DNA from 4 places in the Sphingomonas sp. M1-B02 genome. Region 3 is predicted to be linked to each of the others. Evidence: predicted binding sites of a transcription regulator. Region 3 holds the regulator's gene; each other region holds the start of a gene.
What was found. Region 3 encodes LexA, which represses DNA repair genes until DNA is damaged. Its sites were predicted from a motif close to GTTCCNCNCTTGTTCT; they were not measured.

Region 1: recA (recombinase RecA) is a predicted target of LexA. The motif match lies at 1,815-1,830, and genes of this name have one in related genera.
Region 2: OKW87_RS09735 (ribonucleoside-diphosphate reductase subunit alpha) is a predicted target of LexA. The motif match lies at 2,264-2,279, and genes of this name have one in related genera.
Region 4: uvrA (excinuclease ABC subunit UvrA) is a predicted target of LexA. The motif match lies at 1,590-1,605, and genes of this name have one in related genera.

What each region holds. Positions count from the first base shown of each region.
Region 1 is NZ_CP110679.1:762,317-765,626, forward strand. It holds gene OKW87_RS03785 (glutathione S-transferase family protein) at 1-462, opposite strand, end outside; gene recA (recombinase RecA) at 665-1,738, opposite strand; gene OKW87_RS03795 (hypothetical protein) at 1,898-2,941, shown strand; gene OKW87_RS03800 (MOSC domain-containing protein) at 2,979-3,310, shown strand, end outside.
Region 2 is NZ_CP110679.1:2,034,743-2,038,052, reverse strand. It holds gene OKW87_RS09740 (endonuclease domain-containing protein) at 1-204, opposite strand, end outside; gene OKW87_RS09735 (ribonucleoside-diphosphate reductase subunit alpha) at 267-2,162, opposite strand; gene chrA (chromate efflux transporter) at 2,676-3,310, shown strand, end outside.
Region 3 is NZ_CP110679.1:954,320-957,629, reverse strand. It holds gene OKW87_RS04610 (ComEC/Rec2 family competence protein) at 1-133, shown strand, start outside; gene bla (subclass B3 metallo-beta-lactamase) at 130-978, shown strand; gene lexA (transcriptional repressor LexA) at 972-1,646, opposite strand; gene OKW87_RS04595 (molybdopterin molybdotransferase MoeA) at 1,703-2,884, opposite strand; gene OKW87_RS04590 (PilZ domain-containing protein) at 2,927-3,310, opposite strand, start outside.
Region 4 is NZ_CP110679.1:3,294,997-3,298,306, forward strand. It holds gene uvrA (excinuclease ABC subunit UvrA) at 1-1,578, opposite strand, end outside; gene OKW87_RS15905 (hypothetical protein) at 1,840-1,977, shown strand; gene OKW87_RS15910 (DNA methyltransferase) at 2,102-3,310, shown strand, end outside.

The DNA.
Region 1 (3,310 bases), 190 kb from region 3:
GAAGTCCTGGCCGGCGAACCAGGGGCGCGATGCGAGCTCGGCCTCGACATAATCGAGATGGACGTCGATCATCGGCTGGAATTTCTTCTGCGCGACCTTGCCGAGCAGGGGGATGCGGCTGAGCACGAGCTTGGTGAACAAGGGCGGCATAAGCGAGCCCTCGGCATAATGGAGGAAGAAGCGGTAGCGCAGCGCATCGTCGCGGTGCGCGGGGGCGCCGAGGCGACCGTCGGCATGCTCGACCAGATAGTCGATGATCGCCCCGGTTTCCGCGACGACGCGGCCGTCATTCTCGATCACCGGCGACTTGCCCAAGGGGTGGATGCGCTTGAGTTCGGGCGGCGCGAGCATGGTCGTCTTGTTCCGCTCGTAGCGCTTCACTTCATAGGGAAGCCCGAGCTCCTCGAGCAGCCAGAGGATGCGCTGCGAGCGCGAATTTTCGAGATGGTGGACGATGATCATGGCGGCGCTCCCGGCTTAGCTTCGCACTTTTCGCGTGTTTTGACTCACAAGATTGCCCGACGAAGCAACAAAGCGAAAGACCCGGCGCAGGGCAATGCGCCGGGTCTTCCGATGGGAACGAGCGTCCCGTGACCGCTGCCAGGCACCAGCAGGTGGCGGCGCGGCCGAAGCTAGAGAGAGGTTCGAGGCCAGGCCGCGTCCCTCAGATATCGTCGTCGGGCTCGGGGCCGGCCATCAGCTCCTCGGCCACCTTGTCGGTGCGGGCGCGGATCGCGGCTTCGAGACGGGCGCAGAGCTCGGGATTTTCCTTGAGGAAAGTCTTCGAATTCTCGCGACCCTGGCCGATGCGGATGCTGTCATAGCTGAACCAGGCGCCCGATTTCTCGACGAGCCCGGCCTTCACCCCGAGATCGAGGATTTCGCCGATCTTGGAAATGCCCTCGCCATACATGATGTCGAATTCGACCTGCTTGAACGGCGGCGCGACCTTGTTCTTGACGACCTTCACCCGGGTGGTGTTGCCGATGATCTCGTCGCGATCCTTGATCTGGCCGGTGCGGCGGATGTCGAGGCGGACCGAGGCATAGAATTTGAGCGCATTGCCGCCGGTCGTGGTCTCCGGATTACCGTACATCACGCCGATCTTCATGCGCAGCTGGTTGATGAAGATCACCATGCAGCGCGACCGGCTGATCGAGCCGGTGAGTTTCCGGAGCGACTGCGACATCAGACGCGCCTGGAGGCCGACATGGCTGTCACCCATCTCGCCCTCGATTTCCGCGCGCGGCACCAAAGCCGCGACCGAATCGACCACGAGCACGTCGATCGCGTTCGAGCGGACCAGCGTGTCGACGATCTCGAGCGCCTGCTCGCCGGTATCGGGCTGCGAAACGATCAGCTCGTCGATATTGACGCCGAGCTTCTTGGCATAAACGGGGTCGAGCGCATGCTCGGCGTCGACGAAGGCAGCGGTGCCCCCTCCCCGCTGCGCCTCGGCGATGACGTGGAGCGCGAGCGTGGTCTTGCCCGAGCTTTCGGGGCCATAGACTTCGATGACGCGGCCGCGCGGCAGGCCGCCGACACCCAGGGCGATATCGAGCCCGAGCGAGCCGGTGCCGATCGTCTCGACCTGCATCGTCTCCTTCGAGCCGAGCCGCATCGCGCTACCCTTGCCGAAGGCGCGATCGATCTGGGCGAGGGCGGCTTCGAGCGCCTTTTGCTTGTCCGTGCTGGGAGCTGCCATTTTGCTGTCGATGACCTTCAAAGATGCCGCCATTTTTCGTCCCCAGTCGCTAGAAGGTTTGCACCACGCGTTCAACTCTTGATCGAGTATGTATCGCATTTGTTCTCGTGGAACAAGAGGGGAACTACGCCTGGCGGCGGATTTCCGCCTAAACCCATGGCAGCCGGCGCGCGCGCGTGCCAGAAGTTCTGCATGAGCCCTGCCCGCACCCGCGTCCTTCCGGCACTCGCATTCGCTTTTGCATGCCTCGCCGCCGCCCCTGCCACGGCGCAATCGGCCCCCAGGGAGGCCGATTGCCGCGACGATAGCGGCCAGGATCGCTGCCTGCCCGAGGCGCAGGCGCGCCAGCGCGCCGCCTATGGCGTGGCACCGATCGACCAGGTTGCGGCGGCGAAGACGGTCATGATGCGCGCCTTCTTCGTCGACGGCTATGGCAGGGATGCGGCGCTGGTCAGCTTCGTGCGTGCGCCGGCGACCGAACCGCGGGTCGACGTGCGCTTCCCGAAGGCCGATGCCGGCCCGGCCGAGCCGCCGTCGCTCACGGCGACGGTAACCGCGGCGGTCTGGGACGAGCTGGTAGCCGAGGGACGCCTGTTCGAACGCAAGCTCGCTCCCGCGCCGGCGAGCGCCATGCTCAGCATCTGCCTGCATTCCTGGGTCGTGACGGTGGAGGCAGTGGATGCGAACGGCTCGATCCGTCGCAAGACGGAGGGCGCCTGCGATGCCGGGCTGGCCGTGCCCTTTGCCTTCCGCCTCGCCAAGGCGGCGGTGGCGGCGATGCCGGCCTGCGGGCTGATTGATCCCGAGACGAGCCGCAACGACATTACCCGGCTGGGTGTCTGCACGATGCTGGGCGGCGACCGGCAGGCCGCGGCGCAGGCGCTCAATGCCTATGAGGCGACCTGGTTCGCCAATCCGCGCGGGCCCGATTTCGCGCGGGCGCTGCAATATCAGTTCCACGAACAGGTCGACTTCGCCTGGCCGGGGCTCGCGCCCGTGAAGGGCTCGCAGGCCGCGTCCGAAGTCTGGGCGCGCGAGGCGGCGACGCATCGCTTCCGGCCGCGCCGGATCTTTGGCGAGCGTGCGGATCGGGTGCGGATCGAGGGCAGTATCGACCTGACCGAGCGCGTCGACAATGCGCCGCGCCGCGAAGTGCCGGCGACCATGACGTGGACCCGCGAGAACGGCTTCGGCTTCCGCATGCGCCGGCTGGAGAGCGGGCCGCTGCCGCGATGAGCCCTCGCCTGCCCTATGCCGGTCCGGCAACCGTCGCATGAGCGATATCGTCGGCCATGTCGCCGCGCTCACGCGTTTTCCGGTCAAGTCGATGGCCGGGGAGCCGTTAGCGGTCGCCGAGATCGATTGGCAGGGGATGGAGGGCGATCGGCAATACGGTTTCTATTTCCGCGACGATGGTTCGCGCTTTCCTTGGTGCACGGCGCGGAAGTGGTCCGAAATGGTGTTGCACGTGGCGCGCTATGCCGAGGGCGGCGCGCCCAGGACAGCCGCAGTCGAGGTGGCCGCACCCGATGGGTGGCGGGGAACCGTCACCGACGCAGCGCTGCTCGAGCGGCTGTCGGCCGCAGTAGGACGGCCCATCGGGCT
Region 2 (3,310 bases), 1.1 Mb from region 3:
GCCATCCACTTCGATCACCAGCTTTTCCGAGAAACAGAGGATGTCGGCGTAGAAGGGGCCGACCGGCGCCTGGTGGCGCCATTTGTAGGTGGGGAAAGCTTCGCGCAGCGCCCTCAGCAACCGCCGTTCGGGCTCAGGCGCCTCGCGGCGGAGTTGCCGCGCGCGCGGTACCGTTCCGATCGGCTGGTTTGCATAGAGGCGCATTTGTCCTCACCCTTCCGGCGCTACGCGCCTCCCTCCCTCTCCCAAAGGGAGAGGGAATTAGCTCACTGGCACGCCAGGCATTCGTCATAATCCTTCGACTCGACTTCGATCTGGCGCAGGTCGATCGTGTTGTCGGCTTCCACGCCGCCGGCGAAGCCCGCGCGCTGGATGCTCTTCGAGCGGAGGTAATACAGCGACTTCACGCCCAGCTCCCAGGCGCGGAAGTGGAGCATCAGCAGGTCCCATTTCTCGACGTCGGCCGGGATGAACAGGTTCAGCGACTGGGCCTGGTCGATATAGGGCGCGCGGTCGCCGGCGAGCTCGAGGATCCAGCGCTGGTCGATCTCGAACGAGGTCTTGTAGCAATCCTTTTCCTCCTGGCTGAGGAAATCGAGATGCTGGACCGAGCCGGCCTGCTCGAGGATCGTGTTCCAGACCGCGTCCGAGTTCTTGCTCTTCTCGATCAGCAGCTTTTCCAGATAGGGATTCTTGATCGAGAAGCTGCCCGAGAGCGTCTTGTGGGTGTAGATGTTAGCCGGGATCGGTTCGATGCAGGCGCTGGTGCCGCCGCAGATGATGCTGATGCTCGCGGTGGGGGCGATCGCCATCTTGCAGCTGAAGCGCTCCATCACGCCCATGTCGGCGGCGTCGGGGCAGGGGCCGCGCTCGACCGCGAGCTGCATCGACGCTTCGTCGACCTGGCCCTTGATCTGCTTGAACATGCGCAGGTTCCACGATTTGGCCATCGCCCCTTCGAAGGCGATGCCGCGCGCCTGGAGGAAGGAGTGGAAGCCCATCACGCCGAGGCCGACCGAACGCTCGCGGCTGGCGGAATAGGCGGCCTTCTCCATGCCGGGCTCGGCGCGCTCGATGAAGTCCTGGAGGACATTGTCGAGGAAGCGCATGACGTCCTCGACGAAGCCCTTCTCGTCCTTCCACTGGTCCCAGGTCTCGAGGTTGAGGCTCGACAGGCAGCAGACCGCAGTGCGCTCGTTGCCGAGATGGTCCTTGCCGGTGGGCAGGGTGATCTCCGAGCACAGGTTCGAGGTCGAGACCTTGAGGCCCAGATCGCGGTGATGCTTGGGCATGTTCGAATTCACATGATCGGCGAAGACGATATAGGGCTCGCCGGTCGCCAGCCGCGTCTCGACCAGCTTCTGGAAGAGGCCGCGGGCATCGACCTTGCCGCGCTCGCTGCCGTCCTTGGGGCTCTTGAGCACCCATTCCTCGCCGTTGCGCACGGCTTCCATGAAGGCGTCGGGGATGAGCACGCCGTGGTGGAGGTTGAGCGCCTTGCGGTTGAAGTCGCCCGAGGGTTTGCGGATTTCGAGGAATTCCTCGATCTCGGGGTGCGAGATGTCGAGATAGCAGGCGGCCGAACCGCGGCGCAGGCTCCCCTGGCTGATCGCGAGGGTCAGCGAATCCATGACGCGGACGAAGGGGATGATGCCGCTGGTCTTGCCGTTGAGGCCGACGGGTTCGCCGATGCCGCGGACATTGCCCCAATAGGTGCCGATGCCGCCGCCGCGCGAGGCGAGCCAGACATTCTCGTTCCAGGTGTCGACGATGCCGCCCAGGCTGTCCGGCACCGAATTGAGGAAGCAGGAAATGGGCAGGCCGCGCCCGGTGCCGCCGTTCGACAGGATCGGGGTGGCGGGCATGAACCACAGACGCGAGATATAGTCGTAGATGCGCTGGGCGTGCGCCTGATCGTCCGAATAAGCCGAGGCGACGCGCACGAACAGGTCCTGGAAATTCTCGCCCGGCAGCAGATAGCGGTCGCGCAGCGTTTCCTTGCCGAAATCGGTGAGCAGGGCGTCGCGCGAATGATCGACCTCGACCGCATAGAGCTGGACGTCGACGCGGTGCGAATCCTTGGCCTTGGCGGACTTGGGGGCCGTGACGGCTGCTTCGGTGATGGTTTCGCTCACGCTGTTCTCGGTGTCCCTGAATTCCATGACTCTCGCCCCTACTGACCCATATCGGCCCCCATACCGGGAGGCGCTCGGTTCGACTCGGGGCGACAAGCCGATGGTAGCATCGGCGCGGCGCGGCCACGAGAACAAAAAGTGACCGTCGCCCGCTTGCAAAGCATGGCAAAACCTGACTCGCATATGGAGATGCGAGGTCAATTCTACCAGTGCTTGAGCCTGCCCCTCATTGCAACCACTACAGATTGTGCCATTCCGAGTCCGGGCACAAGACGGTAAATCACTTAGTCACCGCTCGGTTCGTCGCTAAAATGAATCGTTTCGCGGATGGCCCAAAGCCGCGACGCACGGACTTCCAACGGGTTCGGGGAACGCAAGGGAACGGAGCGCGAACTGCAAATAAATTGGCGTGGGGGAATCTGTGGACACTATGGCTTGTGTCCGGTGCCAATCCAAAGCCCCGATATGGGCGCACAAAGATTCGCATGCTTCAATTCCCACCGATCCGATGCATGATCAGCGCGATCCGGGAGGCCGCCCATGTCCGACTTCGCTCCGCCACCGTTTTCCGAACTCGTCCGCGTTTCGGCGCGGATCGGCTGGCTGAGCTTCGGTGGGCCGGCGGGCCAGATCGCGCTGATGCACCGCGAGCTGGTCGACGAGCGCAAATGGATCAGCGAGGCGCATTTCCTCCACGCGCTCAATTTCTGCCATCTGCTGCCGGGGCCCGAGGCGCAGCAGCTCGCTACCTATATCGGCTGGAAGCTGCACGGCGTGCGCGGCGGGCTGGCGGCGGGGCTGCTGTTCGTTGTGCCGGGCGCGCTGGTGATGCTGGCGCTGGCGGCGGCCTATATCAGCGCGGCGCAGCTCGGCTGGTTCGCGGCGCTGTTCCTGGGGGTTAAGGCGGCGGTGATCGCGATCGTCCTGCAGGCGCTGCTGCGCGTCGGCGGGCGGGCGCTGACGACCAATTTCAAGCGCGGAATCGCGCTGGTCGCCTTCCTGGCGCTGTTCCTGTTTTCCGCACCCTTTCCGCTGGTGGTGCTGGGGGCGGGGGTGATCGGCGCGCTTGCGCCGGCGGAATGGCTGGGGGTGAAGGACGGGCGGAGCGAGCCGCCGGGGCCGCGGCCGCGCTTGTGGAAGACCCTGGCCACGGTGATCGCCTGGGGCGCGGTGTG
Region 3 (3,310 bases):
CAGGACAGGGGGCGTGGCGATCGCCTTTGCGAGCGGGGAGGTGCGCACCGTGCGCAGCGGCGGATCGCATCCCTGGGTTGACCCGCTTACCGTGCAGCCGCCATTTCAGCCCCGAACGGGAGAGCGACGATGATGCGATCGATGGCATTGCTGCTGGGGGCGGCGCTGGCGGGGCCGGCGGCGGCGCAGGACGACTGGGCGAAGATCAAGGCCGAGTGGAACCAGCCGATGGCGCCGTTCCGGATCGTCGGCGACGTCTATTATGTCGGGACGGCGGGGCTGTCGGCGTTCCTGATCACTTCGCCGCGCGGGCATATCCTGATCGACGGGGCGATGGCGGAGAGCGTGCCGCAGATCGCGGCGAATATCGAGACGCTCGGATTCAAGCTGCGCGACGTGAAGATATTGCTGATCAACCATGCCCATTGGGACCATAGCGGCGGGCTTGCCGCACTGAAGCGGCGGACCGGCGCCAAACTCTATGCCAGCGCCGCGGACCGGCCGGCGCTGGAGGCGGGGTGGATGGACTATCGGCCCGAGCAGGAGCGAGTCGCGCCGGTGAAGGTCGACAAGGTGATCGCCGATGGCGAGGTGATCGCTTTGGGCGGGAACAGGCTGACCACGCGGCTGACCCCGGGGCACACCAAGGGTTGCACGAGCTGGACGACATCGGTCCCGGCAGGCGCAGACACGCTGAACCTGCTGTTTGCCTGCAGCATCACGGTCGCGGGCCAGCCGCTGACGCCCGGCAAGGGCTATGACGCGGCGGCCAGCGATTTCAGCGCGACCTTTGCCAAACTGCGGACCCTGCAGGCCGACATCTTCCTGGCATTTCACCCCGCCGCATTCGACATGGCTACGAAGCGGGCCAGGCAGGAAGCGGGCAATGCAAATGCCTTTGTCGACCCGACCGAACTGCCCCGGCGCATCGCCGCGGCGGAGACGGCGTTCGAGGCCGAGCTCGCCGCGGCTCAGTAGCGGCGGAGCAGCCCGGCGAGCTTGCCCTGGACGCGGATCTGATCGGGGCGATAGCGCTGGGCGTCGTAGCTGCGGTTGGCCGGATCGAGCCGGACCATCGCGCCTTCCTTGCGGAAATATTTGAGCGTCGCTTCCGAATCGTCGATCAACGCCACGACGATCTCGCCGTCGCGGGCGACGTCGGTGCGGCGGATGAGCGCGAAATCGCCATCGAAGATGCCGGCCTCGACCATCGAATCGCCGGCGACTTCGAGCGCATAATGTTCGCCCGAACCGAGCAGAGCGGCGGGGACGGGGAGCATCGTCGAGCCTTCGAGCGCCTCGATCGGGGTGCCCGCGGCGATCCGGCCGTGCAGCGGAATCTCGACCACATCGTTGGCGGGCGACGGCAAGGACGACGGACGTGGCGTGGATTTGTCAGCCTTGGCCGGAGTGGCGACCTTGGCGTCGCCGCGCTCGGGCATGCGCAGCACTTCGAGTGCGCGGGCGCGATTGGGCAGGCGACGGATGAACTCACGTTCCTCGAGTGCGCTGATCAGGCGGTGCACGCCCGACTTGGACTTGAGATCGAGCGCCTCCTTCATCTCCTCGAACGAGGGCGACACGCCGGTCTCGTTCAGACGATCGTTGATGAAGCAGATCAGCTCGTGCTGCTTGCGCGTAAGCATGCGGTTCCTCCGTCCAGAACAGACTGGGAACGTTTATGCAATGTTCCGCGCCCATGTCAAGCGATGTCGAGGATTTGCACCGAGTCGCCGGGATTCGCGGCCGGAGCATGCGGCGGACGCAGAATGAGGCACCGGGCGCGCGCGAGGGTGCGGAGCATCGAACTGTCCTGGATCGTCGAGGCGAAGGCGCGGCCGTCGCGCAGTTCGGCGCGGAGGTAATCGGTGCGGTGATCGTTGGCCGGGAGGGGCTCGCCGAGCGGCGTCGCGCGGGTGCGCGGCAGCGGATCGGCGGCGCCGGAGAGAAGGGCGACCAAAGGGCGCACGAACAAAAGGGTGGTGACGAAGGCCGAGACGGGGTTGCCGGGGAGGCCGACGACGAGCGTCTTTCCGAGCCTGCCCGCCATCATCGGCTTGCCCGGGCGGAGTGCGACGCGCCAGAAGTGGACCGCGCCGCCGGCGGCTTCGAGGGCGGGGCGGACGAGATCGTGATCGCCGACCGAGGCGCCGCCGCTGGTGACGAGCAGATCGGCACGGACGGCCCGGAAAGCGGCCTCCAGCGCGTCGGCTTTGTCCGGAAGAATGCCGAGATCGAGAATTTCGACCGGCAGGTCGGCGAGCTGGGCTGCGAGCATCAGCCGATTGGTCTCGGGCAATTGGGCGTCGGCAACGGGTGCGCCGGGGGGTACGAGTTCGTCGCCGGTGGCGGCGATCGCGACACGGACCCTGCGGCGAACCAGCACCCTGCCGTGGCCGGCGGAACCGGCGACGGCGAGACGCGCGGGGGTGAGACGCTCACCGGCGCGGATCAGCGGGTCGCCCTCGGCGAAGTCGAGCCCGCGGCGGCGAACGTTGCGGCCAAGCCGTGCCGGGCCTTCGCCGGCGAGCGCGAGCGCCTCGCCCTCGCGCGATGCCTCTTCCTGGATCAGGACGGTGTCCGACCCCGCGGGCAGCGGCGCGCCGGTAAAGATACGGGTGGCCTGGCCCGACGCCACGATACCAGCAAAGGCGCGCCCCGCGGCACTCTCGCCGATCACGGTCCAGGGGCCGGGCATGTCGGCGAATCGGATCGCATAGCCGTCCATCGCCGAAAGGTCGGCGCTGGGCTGGGTGCGCAGGGCGATGACGTCCTCAGCCGCCCAGCGGCCGGCTGCCTGGGAAAGCGCGACGCGTTCAGCCTCGAGCGGGGCGCCCAGCGCCAGGAGCCTGGATTGCGCTTCTTCGACGGGGAGCAAAGCCATGGGTGCAGCCTTGGGGCCACAGGGTGCCCCGGCGCAAGGCCCTCAAGGGGTCAGGCGGCCGCCGGTGAGCAGGCCCAGCTCGCGCGGGCGCAGCGGCAGGCGGAATTCGCAGAGGATGCGACCGTGCCCGGCTTCGACCACGCTGGCCGGTCCGCCGCCGATTTCGGGCAGCGAAATCCACAGCTGGGCGCCGGGGAGCACCGAGGCCTGGGTCTCCAGCTCTATGAGATGGGTGGTGAGCGCGCGGACGCGGGCGTTCCACCAGCGTGCGCCTTCGCGGATGCTGGCAGGAGAATTGACCGGGATGGCATGCTTGTCGGGGATCATGCTGGCCGGCTCGCTGCCGATCGGTGGCGGTGCGGGGGCGGGGCGGATGCGCTGGACGTTGCGCAGCCAGGGCATAAGCGTCTGCCAGCCTAGACCTTC
Region 4 (3,310 bases), 1.3 Mb from region 3:
CTCGAGGATTTCCTTGAGGATGCGCTCGGCGATTTCCTTCTGCTGGCCGGTGAGGGCTTCGGGGAGGCGAGTGAAGAAGGCCAGGGCGTCGACTACGGAGAGATGGGTGGCGTGGCTGATATTCTCGCCGGCGATCTTGACCGCCAGCGCCTCGGGCTTGAGGCGGGCGCCGTGGCAGACTTCGCAGGGGTGGCTCGCCTGGTACTTCGACAGCTCTTCGCGCATCCAGGCGGATTCGGTCTGGAGCATACGGCGGTTGAGATTGCCGATGACGCCCTCGAAGGGTTTCTTCACGTCGTACGACTTCTTGCCGTCGATGAAGGTGAGGGTGACCGGCTTGCCGCGGGTGCCGTGGAGGAGGGCGTAGTGGATCTCCTCGGGGAGCTCCTTCCAGGGGGTGTCGAGGCTGAAGCCCAGCTCGCGGGCGAGGGAGCCGAGTACCTGCATGTAATAGGGGCTGGGCGGGTTGGACTTGGCCCAGGGAACGATCGCCCCCTTCTTGATCGTGAGCGCGTGGTTGGGGACGACGAGATCCTCGTCGAACACGAGCTTCTCGCCGAGGCCGTCGCAGGCGGGGCAAGCGCCTTGCGGGGCGTTGAAGGAGAAGAGGCGGGGTTCAATCTCGGCGATGGTGAAGCCGGAGACCGGGCAGGCGAACTTTTCGGAGAAGACGATGCGGTTTGCGGGGATGCCGGTGTTCTTCATGCCGCTTGTGTCCCCCTCCCGCTTGCGGGAGGGGTTAGGGGAGGGGCTGTCTTCGCCTTCAATTGCGAACGTCTGGGGGGCTTCCCGGACAGCCCCTCCCCCGGCCCCTCCCGCAAGCGGGAGGGGAGCGCCCATCGCTTGCGCAGTGGTGGTATCCACGAGATCGACATAGGCCAGCCCCTCGGCGAGCTTTAGCGCCTGCTCGAAGCTCTCGGCCAGGCGCGTGGCGATGTCGCCGCCCACCACCAACCGATCGACCACCACTTCGATGTCATGCTTGTATTTCTTGTCGAGCGCGGGGGCGTCTTCGATCAGATAGGTTTCGCCGTCGATGCGGACGCGCTGGAAGCCGGCTTTCTGCCACTCGGCCAGTTCCTTGCGATACTCGCCCTTCCGCCCGCGCACGACCGGGGCGAGGAGGAGCAAGCGGGTGCCCTCGGGGAGCGCGAGGACGCGGTCGACCATCTGGCTGACGGTCTGCGCGCTGATCGGCAGGCCGGTCACCGGGCTGTAGGGCACGCCGACGCGTGCCCATAGCAGCCGCATATAATCGTAGATTTCGGTGACGGTGGCGACGGTCGAGCGTGGATTGCGGCTGGTGGTCTTCTGCTCGATCGAGATTGCCGGGCTGAGCCCCTCGATATGATCGACGTCGGGCTTCTGCATCAGCTCGAGAAACTGCCGTGCATAGGCGCTCAGCGATTCGACGTAGCGGCGCTGGCCCTCGGCATAGATGGTGTCGAACGCCAGGCTCGACTTGCCGCTGCCCGAGAGGCCGGTGATCACCGTCAGCGTATCGCGGGGGATGTCGATGCTGACATCCTTGAGGTTATGCTCGCGCGCGCCGCGGACGGAGATGTGGGTGAGTGCCATGAGGGAGGTTTGTTCCAGATTTGTTCGTGATCGGCAAGCGCCGCGCGATGCGGCGGAGATGGGGATCAACTGCGCGGACGGCAACCGGTTCAGTTTGTGCCGGATCGGGGTTGGCGGGGGCGATGCGGGGCCGGTCGTTCAGCCGAGCGGGTAGGGCGCGACGCCCGTGTGGAGGAAGTCGTCGCCCCTGAAAAAGAGCCAATGGCCGCTTTCGCGGGCCAGCGCATAGGCGAAGCAATCGCCGAACTTGAGCCCCGCCGGATGGCCGCTCCCCTTGCCGATGCCGACGGCAATGGCGCGGCGGCGGCGGTGTTATTCGCGCAATCGGCGGCCGAGACGGTGCTGGGCGCGGGAGACTTCATGGTGGTGCCGCCGGTGGCGAGCTTGTCGCCGGCCTGAGCTGACGGCGAGCCGGTCCGGCGGATTCGGATTGCTCCACATCGGACGTCCGAAACGGCCCCAGATCGGCGTGCGGTGCCGATCGGCTTGGCTAGACTGCCCCCCGGCAGCGCTGGGGGGCGGAGTGAGCAGGCTTTATTATGGCGACAATCTGGACGTGCTGCGCGAGCATGTTCGCGACGAGAGCATCGACCTGATCTATCTCGATCCGCCGTTCAATTCGAACGCAGGCTACAACGTGCTGTTCAAGGCGGCGAACGGGGCGGGGACGGATGCCAGCATCGAGGCGTTCGACGATACCTGGACCTGGGGGGAGGCCTCGCAGAATGCGTTGCTCGACATTGCCGGGGGCAGCAACCGCAGGCTTCAGGTAATGATCGAGGCGATGCACAAGGCGGTCGGCCAGAATCCGCTGATGGCCTATCTGGCGATGATGGCGGTGCGGCTGGTGGAGCTGCACCGGGTGCTCAAGCCTAGCGGCAGCCTGTATCTCCACTGCGACCCGACCGCATCGCATTATCTGAAGCTGGTGCTCGATTCGGTGTTCGGCGCGGAGAATTTCCAGAACGAGATCGTCTGGAGCTATCGCCGCTGGCCTACCGTCGCGCGGCGCTTCCAGCGGATGCACGACATCATCCTGCTTTATTCGAAGGCGGACGGATCGCAGACCTTCAACACGCTGCTGGAGCCGCCGACCGCGAGCTCGCTGAAGCGGTGGAAGGGCAAGAAGCAGCGGGTGACCTTCGACGTGACGGGCAAGCGCAACCCGACGATCGAGGAGGCGGATGTATCGCAGGGGGTGGCGATGAACGCGGTGTGGTCGATCCCGATCCTGGCGCCGGTATCGCGCGAGCGACTGGGCTATCCAACCCAGAAACCCCGCGCCCTCCTCGAGCGAATCATTTCTGCCTCGTCCAACCCCGGCGACGTGGTGCTGGATCCCTTCTGCGGCTGCGGCACCGCGGTGGATGCGGCGCAGAAATTGGGGCGGAGCTGGATCGGGATCGACGTGACGCATATCGCGATCGGGATGATCGAGGATCGGATGCGCAGCGGCTATCCCGGCATCCAGTTCGAGACGATCGGCGTGCCGCGGGACCTGGCGAGCGCCGAGCGGCTCGCGGTGGAGGATCCGCATCAGTTCCAGCAATGGGTATCGTGGCAGGTGGGCGGTTTTCCGCGCGAGAAGAAGGGCGGAGACCGGGGCGTCGACGGCTGGTTCAACTATCTCGCGGCGAAGGGGCGGATCGAGACGGGGGTGATCAGCGTCAAGGCGGGGGACAATGTGACGCCCAACATGGTGCGCGATCTGGGCCGAGTGATGGAGCGCGAC